One region of the Neptunicella sp. genome, then DNA from elsewhere that is predicted to be linked to it. Evidence: riboswitches for the same ligand, from Rfam matches in the RefSeq annotation. Region 1 holds a riboswitch; the other holds the start of a gene.
The links. Region 1 has a riboswitch for molybdenum cofactor ahead of moaA (GTP 3',8-cyclase MoaA). Riboswitches for the same ligand answer to the same signal wherever they lie in the genome.

Region 1 (9,780 bases):
AGAAACAGTTCTTTACATCTAACACTGCATAATTTCTAGCATCTTGTTCTCCAATGAATTCGCCAACCAGCAATTGCTGGCCAAAACGATGATTTTCAGAATAATTTTGCGTACTCTGAGGTACATGGCGCCGTAAAAATCCATCTGTAAAACCACGACTAGCCATTCCGTTCAACTCGGTTAACAGATTTGAGTCAAATGCTTTCCCAACTACAGCATCATCTATTGCTCGTCGATAAACTTGCGCAGTGCGTGCAACATAATAGGGAGATTTGGTGCGTCCCTCGATCTTCAGTGAGTGAACACCTATTTTGGTTAATGAAGCAATGTGTTCAACTGCTCGCAAATCTTTGGAATTAAGTATATAGCTACCATGCATGTCTTCATCCAATGTCATTAAGTCATCAGGTTTGGCTTGCTCTGAAAGCAATACGGGCGTTTCTCTGGGGTGGTACTGCCCTACATCGTCTGTTACCGAGTCGTATACCTGATATGACCAGCGACAAGCATTTGTACAGGCGCCTTGATTGGGATCTCGTCTGTTAATATAGCCGGATAACAAACAGCGCCCTGAATATGCCATGCATAGTGCACCATGTACAAACACTTCTATTGGCATAGAAGGAACATGACGGCGTATTTCAGCTATTTCTTCAATCGATAATTCTCGGGATAAAATAACGCGTTCAATTCCCTGTACTTGCCAAAATTTTACTGATGCCCAATTAGTGGTATTGGCTTGCACAGATAAGTGTAACGCGACTTGTGGGAAATGATGCTTCATAAGTAAAATCAGGCCGGGATCGGAGACAATGAAGGCATCTGGTTGGAGTGAAACGACTGAGTTTATATCGTCAATAAAATGAGTTAGTTTGCTATTGTGAGGTGTAATATTAATGACGACATAAAACTTTTTACCTAGTTTATGTGCTTCATTAATACCTATCTTGAGTGTTGTCAGATTAAATTCATTGTTACGCACTCTTAGGCTGTAGCGTGGTTGTCCTGCATATACAGCATCGGCACCATACGCAAATGCCATGCACATCGCTTTTAAACTACCCGCTGGTGAAAGTAATTCAGGTTTAAACATAGGGTAACACCTAAAAGAACAAAGTAGTTATTTTAGCGAACATCATTATTAAGAAATTGATCTACCTTAATTCTGGTTCATTTAACCATAATGCGAATTAACAGGGTTAAATTCGCAACAGATCTAATAGTCGTTTTGATACCACTTCGGAGATAGGGTGTTACCCCTTAGATGAAATATCTTTTTATTTATTGGCTTATTAAGCTGTTTCGAGTTGATATTCATACTCCGCAGTTTTCAGAGTTAATCAACGGAATACTTATCTATTTGGAAACGGTAAGAGTTCAAGAAATGATAATTTGAACAACAAACTTCTTAAAAGTGAGGTGATAACGATGGTTAGTTGTTGTGATGCGCCTGGCCTGATACCGATTGAGCTGGCAATGGAAAAAATTTGGCAAACTATCCAGCCGTTGACAGATGCTGAAATATTGCCGTTAGCTCAGTCGGTTGGACGGGTATTAGCTGAAGACATCTGTTCCCCTATTGATGTGCCTGGTTATGACAACTCGGCCATGGACGGTTATGCGTTGCGGATAGAAGATATAGGCAAACACCACAAACTGGCACAAATCGGTAAAAGTTTTGCTGGTAAACCCTTTCAAGGAAGTGTTGCAGAAGGACAGTGTGTACGAATTATGACCGGCGCACGTATTCCGCATGGTACCGATGCTGTGGTCATGCAGGAAAATACGCTAGCCGATAATGGCCTGATTCAAATACAAACACGGGTCAAACCGGGAGAAGCGATTCGGCGTCGTGGTGAAGATATTTGTCAGGGACAAAGTGTATTGAGTAAGGGACATAAAGTCAGTCCGGTAGACATCGGTTTGCTGGCCTCAATCGGTGTGATACATGTACCGGTATTTAGATTTGTTAAAGTAGCGATTTTTTCAACAGGCGACGAGTTGTACCAGCCCGGTGAAATTCTGCCCGAGGGTTGCATTTATGATTCTAATCGCCCCGCCTTGCAGGCTTTGTTACAACAAGCGGGAATGCAGGTAATCGATTTAGGTGTTATTGAAGATAGTCCTGACAGTATTCGTAACGCATTTTTGCAGGCCGACCAGCAGGCTGATGTGGTGATTACTTCAGGAGGAGTTTCGGTAGGTGAAGCCGACTTTACTCGCGAAATACTGGAAGAATTGGGTGATATTGCTTTTTGGAAGTTGGCGATTAAACCCGGAAAACCGTTGGCCTTTGGCCGTTTACCCAACAGCTATTTTTTTGGTTTGCCTGGCAATCCAGTATCGTCAATGGTGACCTTTCACCAAATTGCGTTACCCAGCTTGCAATTGCTCAGCGGTAAAATACCTACCCAGAGAACGCGGCTTAAAGCCAAAGCATCTGAATCATTTAGAAAGCGCCCCGGTCGTACTGATTTTCAACGTGGTATTTACGTGAAGGATAATCAAGGCAATCTAAGCGTCAGTCCGTTATCCAACCAAAGTTCCGGGGTGTTATCTTCTTTTTACCAGGCCAACTGCTATGTGGTACTGGAAAACGAACGTGGCCATGTGGCTGAAGGGGAAAACGTCATTATTGAATTATTTGATAGTTTGCTAAGTGCAGTCTAAAACATCGTTTTGGACTAAACGGGCCGGTGAGTAACAATGTACGACGTATTGTTGGTATTACATATTCTGGCGGCAACCATCTGGACTGGCGGGCATATTGTGCTTGCCACAGTAATATTGCCGAAAGTGCTCAGGACATGCTCACCCATGATGTTGCTTAATTTTGAATCTGCCTATGAGAAGATCGGAATGCCCGCACTGATTGTCCAGATAGTTACCGGCTTGCTACTTGCCTATTACATGCTACCTGATGTTCGCTTGTGGTTTGATATCAGCAATCCGCTAGCAAATGGAATTCTGGCCAAACTCAGTCTGCTTGCAGCAACGATAGGATTTGCATTGGATGCAAAGCTTCGAGTATTACCCAAGCTTTCAGAAAAAAGCCTGGTTACCATGGCTTGGCATATTATCCCGGTTACCTTGTTTTCTATACTGTTTGTACTTGTCGGTGTGTCTTTTCGTACCGGTTGGTTATATTAAAATTGTGGAAATCACAGAACGTTAATGATTTGGCCGGACAACAATTCGCCTAAAGTAACACATATGAAGACAAAAAAGATTGCAGCCAAGATACCTCTAGAAGTCAGTTCTCATCTCCACCCTGCTATATTCATAAATTTCCTGAATATTTTGGCATTGATGTACCATCCTATGAGCGGAAAACAGATAAAGTTATGCGAAAGTCCTGCAGAAGGTTCCGCTTACCTTAGATTCTATTCAGGGTTTTCGAAGGCCACATGCTGATAACTCAAATCCGTGTGAAGAGGACTGTATCCGCAAATATGTTTATCTATCTGTTTCTAATTTTTATAAAAAATTATTTCCAACGAGCAGCATAGTCATCATCTAAAGCTTTTGCTTCCACCCACACACCTCCTTGACTGGTAAGCTCTTTCTTCCATATTGGAGCACGGGTTTTTAAATAATCCATCAGAAATTCGCAAGCATCAAAGGCATCGCGGCGATGTTTGCTAGTTACACCAACAAAAACAATTTGTTCATTGGCCATTAGTTCGCCAACCCGGTGGATGATCCGCAGTTGGCCTAATGACCAGCGCTGGCGGGCTTGGCTACAGATTTCCATCAGAGATTTCTCGGCCATACCCGGATAGTGTTCCAGATTGACGCCGTTGACGCTGCCAAGGCTACATAGATCTCTTACGACTCCGGTAAAGATGACAATCGCACCATCGCCGTCAGCTGCTTTTTTTAATGCCTGGTATTCACCACCTACATCGAAGTCGGCAATCTGGATGCTTATCATGTTAGCCTCCGGTTACAGGAGGAAAGAACGCAATTTCATCACCATCATGAATACGCTGTTTTTCACCGCACAGGGTTTGATTGACTGCGGCCAGCACGTTGTGTCCACCAAGAACTTCCCAGTCGCCCCCTCGAGACGCTAATAATATTTTCAACTGCCCTACATCATGCTGTCCCTCGTATTCAAGGCGTAGGCCGTCACATTTCAGGCGCTCCCTGAACATGGCAAAAAATCGTATTTCAAGCATCTTCTCGCTCCCAATCACCATTTTTTCCTCCATACTTGGCCTGTACCTGAATACCGCCAATCTGCAGAGTTTTATCAACGGCTTTACACATATCAAACAACGTTAGTGCTGCTACACTGACGGCGGTCAGCGCTTCCATTTCCACTCCTGTATTCCCATGCACTTTGCAGGTGGCATAAATCCAGATACGGGAATTTGTGTCATCCAGTTCAAATTCCACCGATACTCTACTGAGCATCAATGGATGACAAAGTGGAATTAAATCCGCACAACGTTTGGCGCCCTGAATAGCAGCGATATGTGCCGTAGCAATAACATCCCCTTTGATTAGCTGTTGCTCCCTGATATTGGAAAGTGTTGAGGTTTGCATCCGTATGAACCCCCGCGCAATGGCTTTGCGTTGTGTCACCGCCTTAGTAGTAATATCCACCATATTCGCGTGACCTTGCTGATCCAAATGAGTAAAACTGTTCATACTCATGCCCGGCTTTTGCATTGTTCTAATTGAGTGCGTTTAAGATGGGGAACAAAATTGCAAGGGCCTTGTTGGCCATCTAACTGGGCGCAGATAATCCCTTTCCAGGCTGTGCCACAAGCACCGGGACTGCCCGGAAGACAAAAGATAATGGTGCCATTTGCCAAACCCGCCACCGCCCGGGACTGGATGGTTGAGGTACCGATTTCCTGATAGGAAATATAACGGAACAACTCGCCAAATCCTTCTACCTGCTTGTCAAATAATGGCAATATGGCTTCGGGAGTGGAATCGCGCTCGGTAAAGCCAGTGCCACCGGTGATCAGAATAGCCTGAACCTGTGGATCGGCTATATGCCTGGATGCCAATGCGCGGATCTGATAGATATCGTCAATCACTATATCTTTATCCATAATATTGTGGCCGGCCTCATTGGCACAATTGCATAGATAGTCACCTGAAGTATCATTGGCTTCGGTGCGAGTATCCGATACTGTTATAACGGCAATATTTAATGGCACGAATTGTTTGGCTGCATGACTCATAGCATATTCTCTATAATGGATTCAGTCTGACTAGCCTGCCATTCGGCAAGCGTATTAGTATTGGTTAAGGCATTCGGGTTTTTTAACGGTAGGTTTTGTATTGGGAAACCCGCGAAAAAACGCCCTACAGATAAATCCTGATCTGTGATCAGGGTATGGTATAGCGATGTCAGTAGTTCTGCTGGTCGAAAAATAAATACGGGTAAATTGTGTTTTTCATAGCGACATGATGTCTGTTGATTGAAACCTTCTTCAACCAGTTTATTTAGCATTTGAGAACTAACCAAAGGTAAATCGACCGGAAGCACTAACAGAGGTAATGTACTGGTTTGCTCTATTGCTGCATGAATACCGCCTAGTGGACCTTTGCCCATAAAAGTGTCAACAATGTGTTGTGGATTACCATCATTGCGGCTAATCATTACCTGTTTGGCACCAGTTTCGATTAAAATACGCCGACAACGCATCAATAACGTTTCGTTATTCACTCTGAGCATTGCTTTGTCCTGCCCCATACGGGACGATTTACCGCCTGCTAATACCAGGCCGTTGAAACAAAGCATATTACCCTCCCAACATCGCCAACTGGCGGGTTGCGCCGGTAAAACCTTGCTGTAGAGAATGACTGGCCAGTTTGGCTTTCATTAGTGTCTGTACGGCATCACAAGTAGCTTGAATATCGCCTTGTTGTAAATATGGCCGAATCGAAAACCCTTGTTCCGCAAACAAACAAAGATGCACATTTCCATGTGAGGACACACGCAAACGATTACAACTCTGACAAAAATCTTTGCTGTAAGGCATGATCAAGCCCACTTGACCTTGATAATCTTCATGGCGATATTCCAGTGCTGGTCCGGCTTGTTTGTCGCGGACAATCCTTTCCCAACCATCAGCAACTAATTGTTGACGAAGTGTTTCTCCCGCCACATGATTTCGACTAAAGAAATTTGCATTGTCTCCGGTTTGCATCAATTCGATAAAGCGCCAGGTGACAGGATGGTTTTTTAAATAGCTAAGGAAAAGATCAAACTCCTGCGTATTGTACTGGCGCAGTAACACGGTATTTAATTTGACTTTGGTTAATCCTGTTGCGATGGCGGCATCGACACCACACATTACGCGTTCCAGCATATTTTTGCCTGTAATGTCAGCAAACATTCGCGGATCAAGACTATCTGCACTAACGTTAACAGCGGTTAATCCGGCTGCGACAAAATCCTTAATTTTCCGGTCTAGGTTAAAGCCGTTTGTGGTCAGAGCAATTTGTTCAATACCTGGTGTCTGTTGGCAGATATGGATGATCTCGGTAAGATCTTTCCGCAAAGCTGGCTCGCCCCCGGTAATACGGATTTTACTGGTCCCCATGTGGGCAAATGCAGCTACCAGAGTTTTGATTTCATTTAACGTTAAATAATCTTTAGACTGATCGCAGTCGATACCATCCGGCAGACAATAATTGCAGCGAAAATTGCACATATCAGTGACTGACAAACGCAGGTAATGAAAATGTCGACCAAAAGTATCTTGTAACATCAGATTAAACACCTTTCCAAAAGTACACGTATTACGTGTCCGGGAGGCCGTTAGATTTCTCAGTTCGGCCCGGTGGCAATAGCCACGGCCTGTTTACCATACGCTACGGCTTAGGCGAACAGGCTCGGAGTTTGTTAGCTATGAGCTATTGTGGTTCAAGTAGGTAGTTTATGTAATTGAGCTTAAGGGATACCCCTTTGGGGATATAGCGCAGAATGCTTTATCTTGGTCATATCACCCATTCCCGAATAAAAAAGCCGATCCTAATGAATCGGCTATGACTGTGAGTGAGCAGTCAAAAAGAGAATGTGAGCATAGTCCACAGCTTGGAGGTATCGCCAGCATGTTCATCCGCACTGTAATTTGCATATTTCACCAGTAAGTCTATCTTGTCGGCCAATGGGTAGGAAGCAACCAAATCTATTTCGGTTCCATAGTCTGCACTGCCTGTTTCGGCTTCCAGGTTGTGCCAAATAACAGTTAAACCGAATTTATTCATTTTTCCCGATACTTTGAAGTACAGATCGTTTACACCATTGGCAGGGGTGGCAAGAAATTTATCGGTAAAGCCCTGAAATTTATGCAGTGTAGCCAAGGGGGTTGCAAAGCCTTTACCATTATCACTTCCAAGCGATTCATAACCTGCGCCAAAAGTTATCAAGCCCAGTTTGGTACTGGTATCCAGACTGTAATAACTGGTGCTGTAATTTACCGGATTATCACCGGAATCGTATTGTTGGGCATAGGACGCACGCAGTGTTACACCTCTCACATTACCATCGTAGGTTACACCAAGGGTGAGGCTAGACGCCGCTGCCGCAGTATCAAAATCCAGATCATATATATAACCGGTTAGCCTATGCTTTTCATCAAACTGGACGCTCGTGTTAAGCAAATGCAAGCTGCCTGGCAAGTCACCGTCTTGGCTGTTGGGGCCAAAGATACGATTGACGTTATATACATAGGCATAGTCAGCATTGATTTTTCCGGAATGGTATTCGACCCGGTATCCGTCAAAAGTTTGTTCGTTCTGACGCCACCCCACCCCGCCGACAAAACGTTGATCGTTGTGATTAATACGTTGCCTGCCCACAGAAAATATGAGGTTGTTTGTTGCATAGCTGATAAAGGCCTGGTTTAGTTCGGTACCGACTGGGTCTGCGACAACCGGATATTGGCTTTTACCATTAACCGTACTGTTGTATAAATCGTTGCCTATATTACTGACATCATCCGCCTCCAGCTTTACTTTGAAACCGCGGAAGCTTCCAGCCTGATAAGTTAAACGGGTACGCAAAGTTGACGCGCCAGCACCTTCGTCAATACCATCCTGATCGACCCATTCATAGCGATAACGTAGATTTAGGTCGATTTTGCTGTCACTGGCTGCCTGTTTAATGTCGTCCAACAAGCTATTGTTAGCCATGGCGGGAGCAACGCTTAGAAGTGACCCCATACACAGCGTTAATAGTTTTTTCAAAACAGGTTCCTCGTTCTTACTAATAGCAACAAAGTAAAACTTATTTTTGAATAAAGACAGGGGGTTACTACTAATGACATGATGCTGTCACTTCATGGGTGGACGGCCTACTCCTTTTAGGGAATTGCATGACGGCTGTCGCGGTGATACAACCTGTTTACTACCAAAAACAATGAATTGATATGCCCAGAAAACTTTCCCAGCAACAAGCCATGCGTTACTGTCGTCAAATCCTGATCCCAGGATTCGATATCGATGCACAGGAAAAACTGCTTAACGGCAAGGTACTGCAAATTGGTGTAGGTGGGCTGGGTTGCGCCTGTGCCCAATATTTGGTGGCCGCTGGGTTGGGAAGTCTGTTGTTGGTAGATGATGACAATGTGGAATTGACCAACCTGCAACGTCAGGTGTTACATGGTGATGTCTCATTGGGCAACGCTAAAGTCCAGTCGGCAAAAGATGCGTTGACGCGAATTAACGCAGAATGTGAAGTAGGGGCCATTAAACAACGACTGGATCGAACGCTATTTGAGAGTCTGATTGAAGATATCGATGTACTGGTGGATTGCACCGACAATCTGCCAACGCGTAATTTGCTCAATCAGCTTGCTGTGGAGTATAGCAAACCACTGGTGTCGGGAGCGGCTATAAGAATGGAAGGACAAATTACAACCTTTTATCCCGCTAGCAAAGGCCCTTGCTATCAATGTTTAAGTAGTTTGTTTGGAGAGCAACAGTTGTCTTGTGTGGAAAGCGGCATTATGTCACCTGTGGTGGGGACTATTGGCAGTATGCAGGCATTGGAAACGATCAAATTACTGACCGGCTTTGCTCAGCCGCTGATAGGCCAACTACAACTGTACGATGCTATGACCGGGGACTGGCAGCGTTTCAATATTCCAAAACGCGCCGACTGTTCCGTTTGCCAACTTTGATTAAGAAAGTGATTTTTCAACATCAGTTTCAGACATTGTTTATGCTCAGATGTTGGTATAGTTAAAGATGTGTAGCATCTAGTTACTCTGTTGTTCAACCATCCATACTGCGGCTTCGACTCTGGATCTTAATCCTAATTTCTTAAGCAAATGTTTAACATGTACTTTGACAGTCCCATCGGAAATATCCAACTCGCGTGCAATAACTTTGTTACTCATTCCCTTCGCAATCAAACTTAAGATTTCATATTCACGATTAGTTAAACTGTTTAATTCTGCAACCGGCTTTACGGTCGGTCTCCTTAGCGCCGTTGCCAATACTTCGGTGACGGCTTCACTCAATACCATTTTTCCACTAAGAGCACGTTTAATATTGTCCAGCAATAATTCTGGATCACTATCTTTAAGCAAGTATCCGTCGGCCCCTTGACTAATTGCTTCAACAACATCTTCATCCGCATCTGATACTGTTAACATCACAATGCGAGATGTAATCTCTTTATCACGCATTGCTTTTAAGGTTTGTAGCCCGTCCATACCCTGCATATTTAAATCAAGAATAATTAAATCCGGTTCAAGCTCAGAGGCAAGTTCAATGGCTTCGGCCCCATTACTGGCTTCAGCCACG
Region 2 (9,780 bases), on a different contig from region 1:
GTTTCCGTCAGTTTGTTAACAGTCCTGAACAGGACAAAAATGTGATATTTGTCCAGCAACGGGATCAAATTCGCCCGGCAACTGAACAGGAAAAAGCCCAAATGGATAAATCCAAGGCAGACGAATTAGCCATCGAATTGGTGTAGGAGCAGATAATGAGCGACTGGATAAAAGTGTGTGAAGTAAATGACTTGGTCAACAATTCAGGCGTTTGTGCCTTGATTAGAGGAAAACAAATCGCGTTATTTTGTGTACAGCAAGCAGCGAATCAGCAAGTGTTTGCGATCAGTAACTGGGATCCAATTGGCAAAGCGAACGTATTAAGTCGTGGTTTGTTGGGATCGTCGGGTGACAATGTGGTGGTGGCATCCCCTTTATATAAACAGCATTTTTGTTTGCGTACTGGACTCTGTTTGGAGGATGCCGAACAACAGGTACAGGTCTATCAAGTCAGAATTGAAAACAATGATGTTCAGTTGCAATGGGTTGACTAAATGATTGCCAATCTCGCCAGTCAGTTTTTTAGTCGTTTACCTTATGGTTTAGGTCGCGTGGGTAACACTCGTGCAGCACATCAGACCAAGTTGCCGAGACACTCTAATGGACAGGTATGGTTGATTGGGGCCGGCCCTGGTGACGCGGAGTTGTTAACCTTAAAGGCTCACCGTCTAATTCAACAAGCCGATGTGGTGATGTATGACTGGTTGGTGAATCCGGATATTTTGCAGATGATCCCACCTAACGTGCAGCGGATATTTGTGGGAAAAAAATGCGGCCAACACAGTATGAAGCAAGCGGATATTTGCCAGTTAATGGTCGACACTGCCTTGCAGGGTAAAAATATTGTGCGCTTAAAAGGAGGAGACCCTGCCGTTTTTGGCCGCTTGGCGGAGGAGTGTGACATTCTCAGCCAGCATCAAATTGATTTCGCCGTGGTGCCGGGTATTACCTCTGCATCCGGTATGTCGGCTTATTCGGGGATCCCGCTAACCCATCGCGATTGCGCTCAGTCAGTGCGTTTTATTACCGCCCATATGAAGAATATTGAGCAGGAACCTGACTGGTCGGCATTGGTGCCTGAAGCATCGCAATCGATGAATGAGACGCTGGTATTTTATATGGGGTTGTCGCGGTTAACTATTATTAGTCAGCGCTTGATACAGCATGGAATGAATGCAGATATGCCGGTGGCGGTGATTGATCACGCTACGCTTGCCAATCAACAGGTGTGTACTGGTACATTGGCTGATATCGAAAATCGGGTAGCTCAACAAGATTTTACCGGACCAGCCTTAATTATTGTCGGTGAAGTGGTGACAAAACGACAAGGGGTCAATTTGTCTATGTTAGAATCGCCAGCCTTTATTTCTTAATCAGCCATATCCATGTCAGCACAGTTTAAACAACATTTGAAAACCCTAGGCCGAGGCTTACGCGCTGGTCGTAATTTAACCCAAGCTGAAGCCTATGAAGCATTTAGTTTACTGTTAGCAGGTCAAGCTACCGCTGAACAGCGCGGTGCTTTTTTAATGTTATTACGGGTACGCGAAGAAACGGCCGAGGAACTGGCCGGTTTTGTACAAGCTTGCCGAGCGTTTAATCAAACTGAATTGAGCGATTTGAAGGTTGATTTGGATATGGGCTGTTATGCCGGTAAACGTCGTCATCTTCCCTGGTTTTTGCTGGCTTGCAGAGTGCTGGCCCAAAAGGGTAAACGGATTTTTTTGCATGGTAGTGAAGAGCCGGATTCACAGCGTTTATATTTAACCGAAGTATTACCACAACTCGGATTTTCACCCGCGCAAACAGTCGCCGAAGCAAAGGTGCAACTGGCGCAGTGGGGCATGACCTATATGAACTTGTCCCAGATCAATCCACAGCTGGATGAGCTTATTCAGTTACGTGCCCAGTTTGGTTTACGCAGTTGTGCAAATACCTTGGCCAGAATGCTAAACCCCAGTCAAGCAGCGTATTCGTTGCAAGGGGTTTATCACCATCATGTAGATCAAAAACATGCGGATACCGCTTTGTTGACCAAGCATAACAATATGCTGTGTTTTCGTGGTGAAGGAGGGGAAATTGAGTTTAATCCTGAACGTAATGTAACGCTGCATGTGGTGCGGCACGGTGGTTATCAGAGCATCGAAGTGCCGTTATTGTTACCACAATGGCAAGTCAAAGATAAGGCGCTTGATGTACAGCAATTGCAACGTTACTGGCAAGGCGAATTTGCTTCTGATTATGCTTATACTGCGGTGATTGGCACTCTTGCTGTGCAGTTGGTGTTACTGGAAAAACTGGACTGGTCACAGGCGCACCTGCAAGCACAAACCTTGTGGAAGGAGCGTGATAAACAAGGCTTATTTTTAGAGGCAACAGCTTAACTTTCGGAGTAAGCAACTTGATTGCGGCCGCGCTTTTTGGCTAGATAAACGGCATCATCAGCTTGTTTGATAAACGTCGCAATATCTTGCCCATCAACCAGCCCGGCAATGCCGATGCTGCAAGTGAGGTTGACGTCGATGGACAGTTTTAGTCCGGCAATATTAGTGCGTATACGTTCGGCTAATTCATAGGCTTGCTGTTGATCCACTTCACATAAAACAATCAGGAATTCTTCACCACCATAACGCCCAACATAATCGGTTTGGCGACAGGTAGTTAAGATGTTTTGCGCAATTTGAACCAGAATCTCATCGCCAACCTGATGACCATGGTTGTCGTTAATGTGTTTAAAAAAATCTACATCCAGCATTAGGATGGAGCAACTGCGTTGATAGCGTTTGCAGCGTTCCATTTCTCTTTGCAGGTCAGACATAATGGCACGCCGGTTGCTGATGTTGGTTAATGGATCAGTGTGAGCCTGAATACGTAATTCTTGAGTACGCTCTTCTATTTTAGTTTCCAGCGTCGCGTTGATTTCGCGCAGTTCCTGTTGGGCTGCGACAAGTTCGGCATTACGTTGGGATAACATGGCTGCACTCGGCAGCTGCAATATTTTGGGAGTGAGCTTCCATAACACAATGGCGGTGGTCATCGAGATGAGGCCGGTGAAAAGTTTCACTATGCCTTCGAGATAATAATAACCATGCCAAATATTGATTAAGCCGAATACATGCGTAATACCGCAAAAACCGATGAACCCGGCGAACATTAGGAAAAGCCGGTCAAATTTTAAATCGTCGCGTTTACGTACCAAATGGATTAAGGCAATCGGAATGAGGGCATAGGCAATGGCGGTAAGTAAGTCTCCGCCGACATGCAGGAATAACAGATCCCAACGCCATAATAAACAATGGCCATGTGGCATAAAACTACCATCGAACAGATCACTAAGCATTTTATTATCCTTTTTAATGCTGAAACAACTGTTAAACAAGGCGTTTAGCCCATGGGGGGTGACCTTGCGCCTTTCAACGGCCCCTCACTTCAAGAATTGTTTAAAAATGTTTGAGAGTCAATTATTTAATCCGGCTATTTGGCAGGAAAGGGATGATAAATCGCGCTGAATAAGCGATACTGAAATCGTTAACTCCTAGCCTTTTTAGCTAAATTTGGTGTTGTTTTAAATTGATCAAACAAGCTGAACTGGCCGCCATAAAGATGAATGGATCCTGTTTACGATTATTCGACTGATGGCCGGGCTGCAAGAGAAATCGACCAGCTTCCCGATATGCGTAACAAACGTTAAGCATTGACTTTGGAAAGGATGAAAATAGTACTATGTTAGAAGATAAGCTGGGGCGACGCTTTCATTATTTGCGCCTGTCCATAACCGATGTATGCAACTTCAGTTGCAACTACTGTCTGCCCGATGGCTATCAGTGTGATAGTTCCCGCGATTTTTTAAATCTGGATGAAATTCGTCATATCACTAGCGCTTTTGCGCAGTTAGGCACAAGTAAAATACGCATTACTGGCGGTGAACCGGCTTTGCGTAAAGATCTTACCGAAATTATCGCTATTTGTGCCCAAACTCCGGGGATTGAACAAGTGGCGATTACCACTAATGGTTTTCGATTAGAACGGGATATAGACGCTTGGTGCAAGGCGGGCTTGACCGCGCTAAATGTTAGTATCGATAGTTTGGATCCGCGCCAGTTTGCTGATATTACCGGGCAAAATAAGCTGACAACGATTTTACAAGGCGTCGAAAAAGCGGTTAAGGCGGGAATTAAAGTTAAAATTAATGCGGTGTTGTTAAAACCCTATAGCACCAATCAATTAGCGCGTTTTCTGGAATGGATTAAGCAACAGCCGGTTACATTGCGTTTTATCGAGCTAATGCAAACCGGTGATAATCAGGATTTTTTCCGCGCTAATCATTTATCTGGAGAACCGATTAAACAGCAGTTATTGCAACAAGGATGGAGTCAAATTATTCGTGATAAGGCTGCCGGTCCTGCGCAGGAATTTATGCATCCGGATTATGTTGGCCGAATTGGTTTAATCATGCCTTATAGCAAAGATTTTTGTGCCAGTTGCAACCGGCTACGAATTTCTTCTACCGGCAAATTACATTTATGTTTGTTTGCTGAGCAAGGATTGGAATTACGTCCGCTTATCCAGTTAGGTGATCAGCAAGCATTACAAAATGAATTGGTTAATTTGTTGGGTAATAAACAGGCTACTCACTGGTTACAAGACGGATATACCGGGGCAACGAAAAATCTAGCCATGCTAGGTGGATGAAGCAACAGTAATCGGATAAGCAAGGTGGGTCTTTAATTGAACATTGCTGGAGTGGTTCTGGCCGGTGGCTTGTCCCGCCGAATGGGACAGGATAAAGCCAATATGGATTGGCATGGTCAAAGTTTATTAGCCCGAGCGCAACAGCTATTGATTGGCTGTGAGGTTGAATCCGTATTGGTCAGCCGCAACCAACCGGGTTTTATTGGTGATATTTATCCTCAATCTGGCCCCTTGGGCGGGATACATGCGGTAATGAGTCAGCACCGCTTTGACGGATATTTGTTTGTGCCGGTGGATATGCCACTATTGACTGAAAACCTGATGATTACGCTACTAAAAACGGGGATGTCGTCACAGAATATCTGTTGTTACCAGGCGAGTTGTTTACCTATTTTTATCCCTTATTCAACGACCGTGGTGAGCTTTATTCAGCAACAGTTGCAAAACGACGGTAAACGTTCCATTACCTATATGCTTGAACAATTTGAGCATCATAAATTGCCCTGTGCTGTTCCGGAAAAATTTAAAAACTTAAATAGTATGGAAGACTGGCATCAGTTGATTTAACTATGCTGATATTAGCTTACTGCCTCACCCCAATTGGTGAGGCCACGGGCTGACTTTTTATGTTAACTGACGGAATTTTCTGATTTTGAATCCAATATCAACTAGAAAAATAAATCCTAATATAAAGATAAAATTTTGCCACCAGTTGTCGGGAAATACCGTTTTAAACAGATTGGTATTGTCTTGAGCTCCCCAGTAAACATCAATGGGGTTGTTTAACTGGAACATGGTGATTAATAGCACAAACGATATGGCGTAAATTAGCCAATCCGCAATGATTTTGCGTCGGGTCCAGTAGGGAGCCATCAATTTACTTAGGCTGAACAAGACCGATAATGCCATCACCACGTTAATCCAGGGTAACAGTGATAAAAGTTGCTCACTAACATGAATTGTCAGGCGCGCAGGCTCGCCATGATCATAGGGGCCAAAGAGTTGGTTAATAAATCCGATAAAGAGTAATTGGAATATTAACTCGACAGCACTCTCAAACAGACTGATTTGCTCGCCTGAATGGGTCACATTAGGTAATTGGCGGGGATGCCAGCCTTTAATGAAAGCTTTGCGGGACATGGTTTCTCCAATTAGATAGAAACTTATCGTGACCCAGGCGAAACCTTGCAGCCCGGCTTCAAACAGATTGCCGACTAATTGAATTGATGCACCAACATAGCTGGGTGCTGTTTGATCAAACAGGTCAAGTAAGGTACCACTAGACTGAACAATAAAAATAATCAGAAACACCCATTTCAATACCTGTAAATAGACCGGAAAAAGTTCTGCGCTGACTAACGTTCTGCCCGGTTGATAGGAAGCGGCAACTGACATTGGATGGCCTCTTTCGAGCAATATTAGCTGGACTTCTTCATCGGTTAGCGAGCGCCCCAATTGTTCCGATTGCTCATCACATTGATCCTGTAGGCTTGAATACAGTTCGTTCCCTATATCTTCTTTGAGTTTATTGGGTAAATAGGTTTTGACTGCGCTGACATAACGTTTTAACCAGTTCATTATTAGTTCTCCATTAATTTAAGCATGGCGTTGTTTAGGTTGTGCCATTCATTGGTCATTTGTTGCAAGGCGTCGAGTCCGTCAGGTGAGGTTTGATAAAAGCGTCGTTTACGGCCTTGTTCCTCGCGCCAATGGCTGTGCAATAAGCCTTGGTCTTCAAGGCGACGCAGCAACGGATAAAGGGTGCCTTCATCAATCTCCAATCCAACAGTGGCCAGTTTTTTACGCAACGAATAGCCGTAATGTTCCTGCTTTAGTGACGATAGCGCGGTTAAAATCAGCACACCGCGGCGCAATTCCATGGTTAATTTGTTTAGTCTTTCAGGATCTATCGGCATGATGAGTCTTATACTGTGTATTGCATAGTATACACTGTATGTTACACAGTAACAGGATGCAAATTATTTTTTAGTTGTTTAAGATAAATACAAGCTTTCCGCGCACTGTGCGGTAGACTTGCTGAGTTAACATAAAATCAGGAATGTTATGGCAATTATTAATTTAGGTTCGATCAATATTGATCATGTCTATCAGGTCGAACATTTTGTAAAACCCGGAGAAACCTTGGCGTCTAGCGCCTATCAACGTGTACTGGGTGGTAAAGGAGCGAATCAGTCTATTGCTTTGGCAAAGGCTGGGGCCAAGGTTAAGCATATTGGCGCATTACATCATTCGGATCAGGATTTTAAACAGCAAATGAATGATTATGCGGTTGATTGTGATGCAATTAAAATGACCGACGAACCATCAGGTCATGCCATTATTCAGGTGGTCCCCAGTGGTGAGAATGCCATTGTGCTATTCGGTGGAGCCAATCAAATTATCAACCAGCAAGATATTCAACAGGTTGTGGATGAGGCTGATAGTAATGACTGGTTTCTGACCCAGAATGAAACCACCTTAGTGCCACAAGCGTTGCAAATGGCCAGGCAAAAGGGACTTTCCGTCGCTTATAACCCAGCTCCGATTACCGATGTCATTCAACAGGTTAAACCTGATTGGGTGGACTTGTTAATTGTTAATCAGACTGAAGCCCAAGCGGTGAGTGGGTGTGATGAACTTGAAGCACAAATACATTTCTTTCAGAACCAATGGCCAAATAGCCAAGTGTTGTTAACCTTGGGGCAGTCAGGAGCCAAATTGATTACCTCAAACCGCATATTAAGTGTGGATGCATACGCGGTAAATGCGATTGATACCACGGCAGCGGGGGATACTTTTATCGGCTATTTTATTGCTGCCTATGGGCAGGGAATGGAAGCGGGACAAGCAATGCAACAGGCTAGTGCCGCTGCTGCGTTAGCGGTACAAAAAGCCGGTGCAGCTCCTTCTATTCCGTTGTTGCTCGATGTACAAAATTTTATTAAGGAGAATTATAAGTGAGTGAAAAAATAATTATTGATACGGATCCGGGCATTGATGATGCGATGGCGATCTTTTTTGCATTCCAGTCACCCAAATTTGACGTGCTGGGCTTAACCACGGTTTTTGGTAATGTGCCAGTGGATATGTCGGCAAACAATGCACTAATTTTATGTGAGCTGGCAGGCAAGACCGATGTTCCAGTCACTTTGGGAATGTCACGTCCCTGGTTCGGGCGTCCTTCGACTTATGCCCATTTTGTGCACGGAAATGATGGGTTTGGTGATATTAATCATCCACCTGCCAAAGGAAAACTGGATCCGCGCAGTTCAGCCCAATTTATTGTGGATATGGTCAACCAATATCCGGGTGAAGTATCTTTGGTGCCCATTGGACCACTGACCAATATTGCCGCGGCTTTGCGACTTGATCCCACCTTACCAAGCAAAGTTAAACAAGTGGTATTGATGGGCGGAACAGCTCGAGCGCCGGGTAATGTGAACCCAGTGGCAGAAGCGAATATCTGGAATGACCCTTATGCAGCACAAATCGTTTTTGCTGCTGAGTGGCCGTTGACCATGATTGGTTTAGATATCACTGATACCTTGCGTTTCAATCAGGATTTTCTGGATGCTTTGGAGCAGGGTAATTCCGTTCTGGGCGGTTTTGTGAATAAAATCTCCCAGTTTTACATGGATTTTTACTCGCAAGGTCAAGCACAGCGAGAATGCCGTTTTCACGATGTAATTACCTTGGCCTACATACTACATCCTGAATGGTTTGAAGTAGAACAATGCAAGGTGATGGTTTCAACTGACGAATTGACTCGTGGTCAGACAGTATGTTGTCCAAAAGGCAAAGGCATCAGTGAACCTTGGACATCAGGGCCATACGCTAATGTCGCTCTGAAAGTCGATGAAGACAAGGTTAATCAGTTATATAAAACCGTATACGCACTTTAACTGATTATTGACAGCTAAGTTCTGCCGAGTTCACAATCTTCCGTTGGTAGGAGTATTTGGCGGAAGATTGAATAGATAATCGACATATTGATTGTTGTAGGTATTAAAAAGGGACTCACATATATGATATGGAGTCCCTTGTTCGTTTCTGAGCTGGTTTTATAACGAATATTGGGTTTTTATCTGTTCCAGTCGTTTTGATGAAGCCGGCTGTTTAAAATCCTGATCAGCAATTTTCCGCTTGGCCAGTTCTGTTTTGCCTGCCTTGAGCAAGGCTTCAATATAGTTTAGCCACACTTCTTCACTGGCTTTACCGGTGTCGGTAGCTTTGGCTAAATTACGAATACCTTGGTCTGTATTGCCTTTAGCTAGTTGTATTTGAGCCAAAGTATCCAGTGCATCGGGATGAGTCGGCAATAACGCAACGGCTTGTTTGGCATATTTTTCTGCGTCATCTAAACGACCTTGTTCGTTGTATAAATAAGCCAAATTATTTAGTGCTAAAAAGTTTCCCGGATTCGCTTTTACCAGTTCTTCATAGGATTGAATCGCCGCCTCTTTATCACTGCTAATTTGCCTTTCTGCCAACATGACTTTAGTGATTTGGTCAGTAGGATGTTTGGCTAAGTGCTGCTTTATAAATTCAGCACTGGCTTGATTATCGCCTAATGCATCCTGACAAAATACCACCAATCTGACATTGTATGAATTAGGTTTGCTTTGATAAGCCGCCAACGCATTAGGCAATGCATCGGCAAAGTTTTTATTATGCATTTGCAACTGGGCTAGAAAGCCACGAACGATAGGTTGTTCCAGTATATTTTTAGGTAACTGATCATAACTTTTTTGGGCATCTGGATAATTGCCTAAGCGCAGTTCGAACAGGGTACGCATTACCATTAACTGAGTGTTAATACCGTAAGTTTCAGCGGTTTTATTGACTAATTCCAAGCCTTCTGCATTTTTATTTTGCGCTTCAAGAATGGATAACTTACCCGATAGTGCCTGTGCATTTTCAGGTTCATTCTGAAGCCATTTGTCATAATGTGCTAATGCTTGGTCAATCTGGGAATTACGTAATAATCCGGTTCCCATTAAGCGATTGTACAATTCTGGTGGATGCTCCATTTCGGGCGTTTCTTTAAGAATCTTAAGCATGTTGTCGACGTCATTCGTCAGCAATAAA

Region 2: it holds a riboswitch for molybdenum cofactor, as region 1 does, so the genes downstream of both, moaA (GTP 3',8-cyclase MoaA) here and moaA (GTP 3',8-cyclase MoaA) in region 1, are expected to answer to the same signal.

The regions. Positions count from the first base shown of each region.
Region 1 covers NZ_JBLWWF010000005.1:114,913-124,692, reverse strand. The annotation lists gene trhP (prephenate-dependent tRNA uridine(34) hydroxylase TrhP) at 1-1,093, opposite strand, end outside; gene moeA (molybdopterin molybdotransferase MoeA) at 1,429-2,670, shown strand; gene ACTD55_RS05575 (copper resistance protein CopD) at 2,707-3,150, shown strand; gene moaE (molybdopterin synthase catalytic subunit MoaE) at 3,488-3,934, opposite strand; gene ACTD55_RS05565 (MoaD/ThiS family protein) at 3,936-4,181, opposite strand; gene moaC (cyclic pyranopterin monophosphate synthase MoaC) at 4,174-4,656, opposite strand; gene moaB (molybdenum cofactor biosynthesis protein B) at 4,659-5,201, opposite strand; gene ACTD55_RS05550 (NTP transferase domain-containing protein) at 5,198-5,764, opposite strand; gene moaA (GTP 3',8-cyclase MoaA) at 5,766-6,737, opposite strand; molybdenum cofactor riboswitch at 6,731-6,879, opposite strand; gene ACTD55_RS05540 (alginate export family protein) at 7,033-8,217, opposite strand; gene moeB (molybdopterin-synthase adenylyltransferase MoeB) at 8,400-9,152, shown strand; gene narL (two-component system response regulator NarL) at 9,231-9,780, opposite strand, start outside.
Region 2 covers NZ_JBLWWF010000003.1:31,609-41,388, forward strand. The annotation lists gene nirB (nitrite reductase large subunit NirB) at 1-146, shown strand, start outside; gene nirD (nitrite reductase small subunit NirD) at 156-494, shown strand; gene cobA (uroporphyrinogen-III C-methyltransferase) at 495-1,373, shown strand; gene ACTD55_RS02890 (glycosyl transferase family protein) at 1,386-2,384, shown strand; gene ACTD55_RS02895 (GGDEF domain-containing protein) at 2,381-3,340, opposite strand; molybdenum cofactor riboswitch at 3,521-3,727, shown strand; gene moaA (GTP 3',8-cyclase MoaA) at 3,724-4,692, shown strand; gene mobA (molybdenum cofactor guanylyltransferase) at 4,729-5,259, shown strand; gene ACTD55_RS02910 (hypothetical protein) at 5,317-6,270, opposite strand; gene ACTD55_RS02915 (PadR family transcriptional regulator) at 6,273-6,608, opposite strand; gene ACTD55_RS02920 (ribokinase) at 6,757-7,653, shown strand; gene ACTD55_RS02925 (nucleoside hydrolase) at 7,650-8,594, shown strand; gene prsT (XrtA/PEP-CTERM system TPR-repeat protein PrsT) at 8,754-9,780, opposite strand, start outside.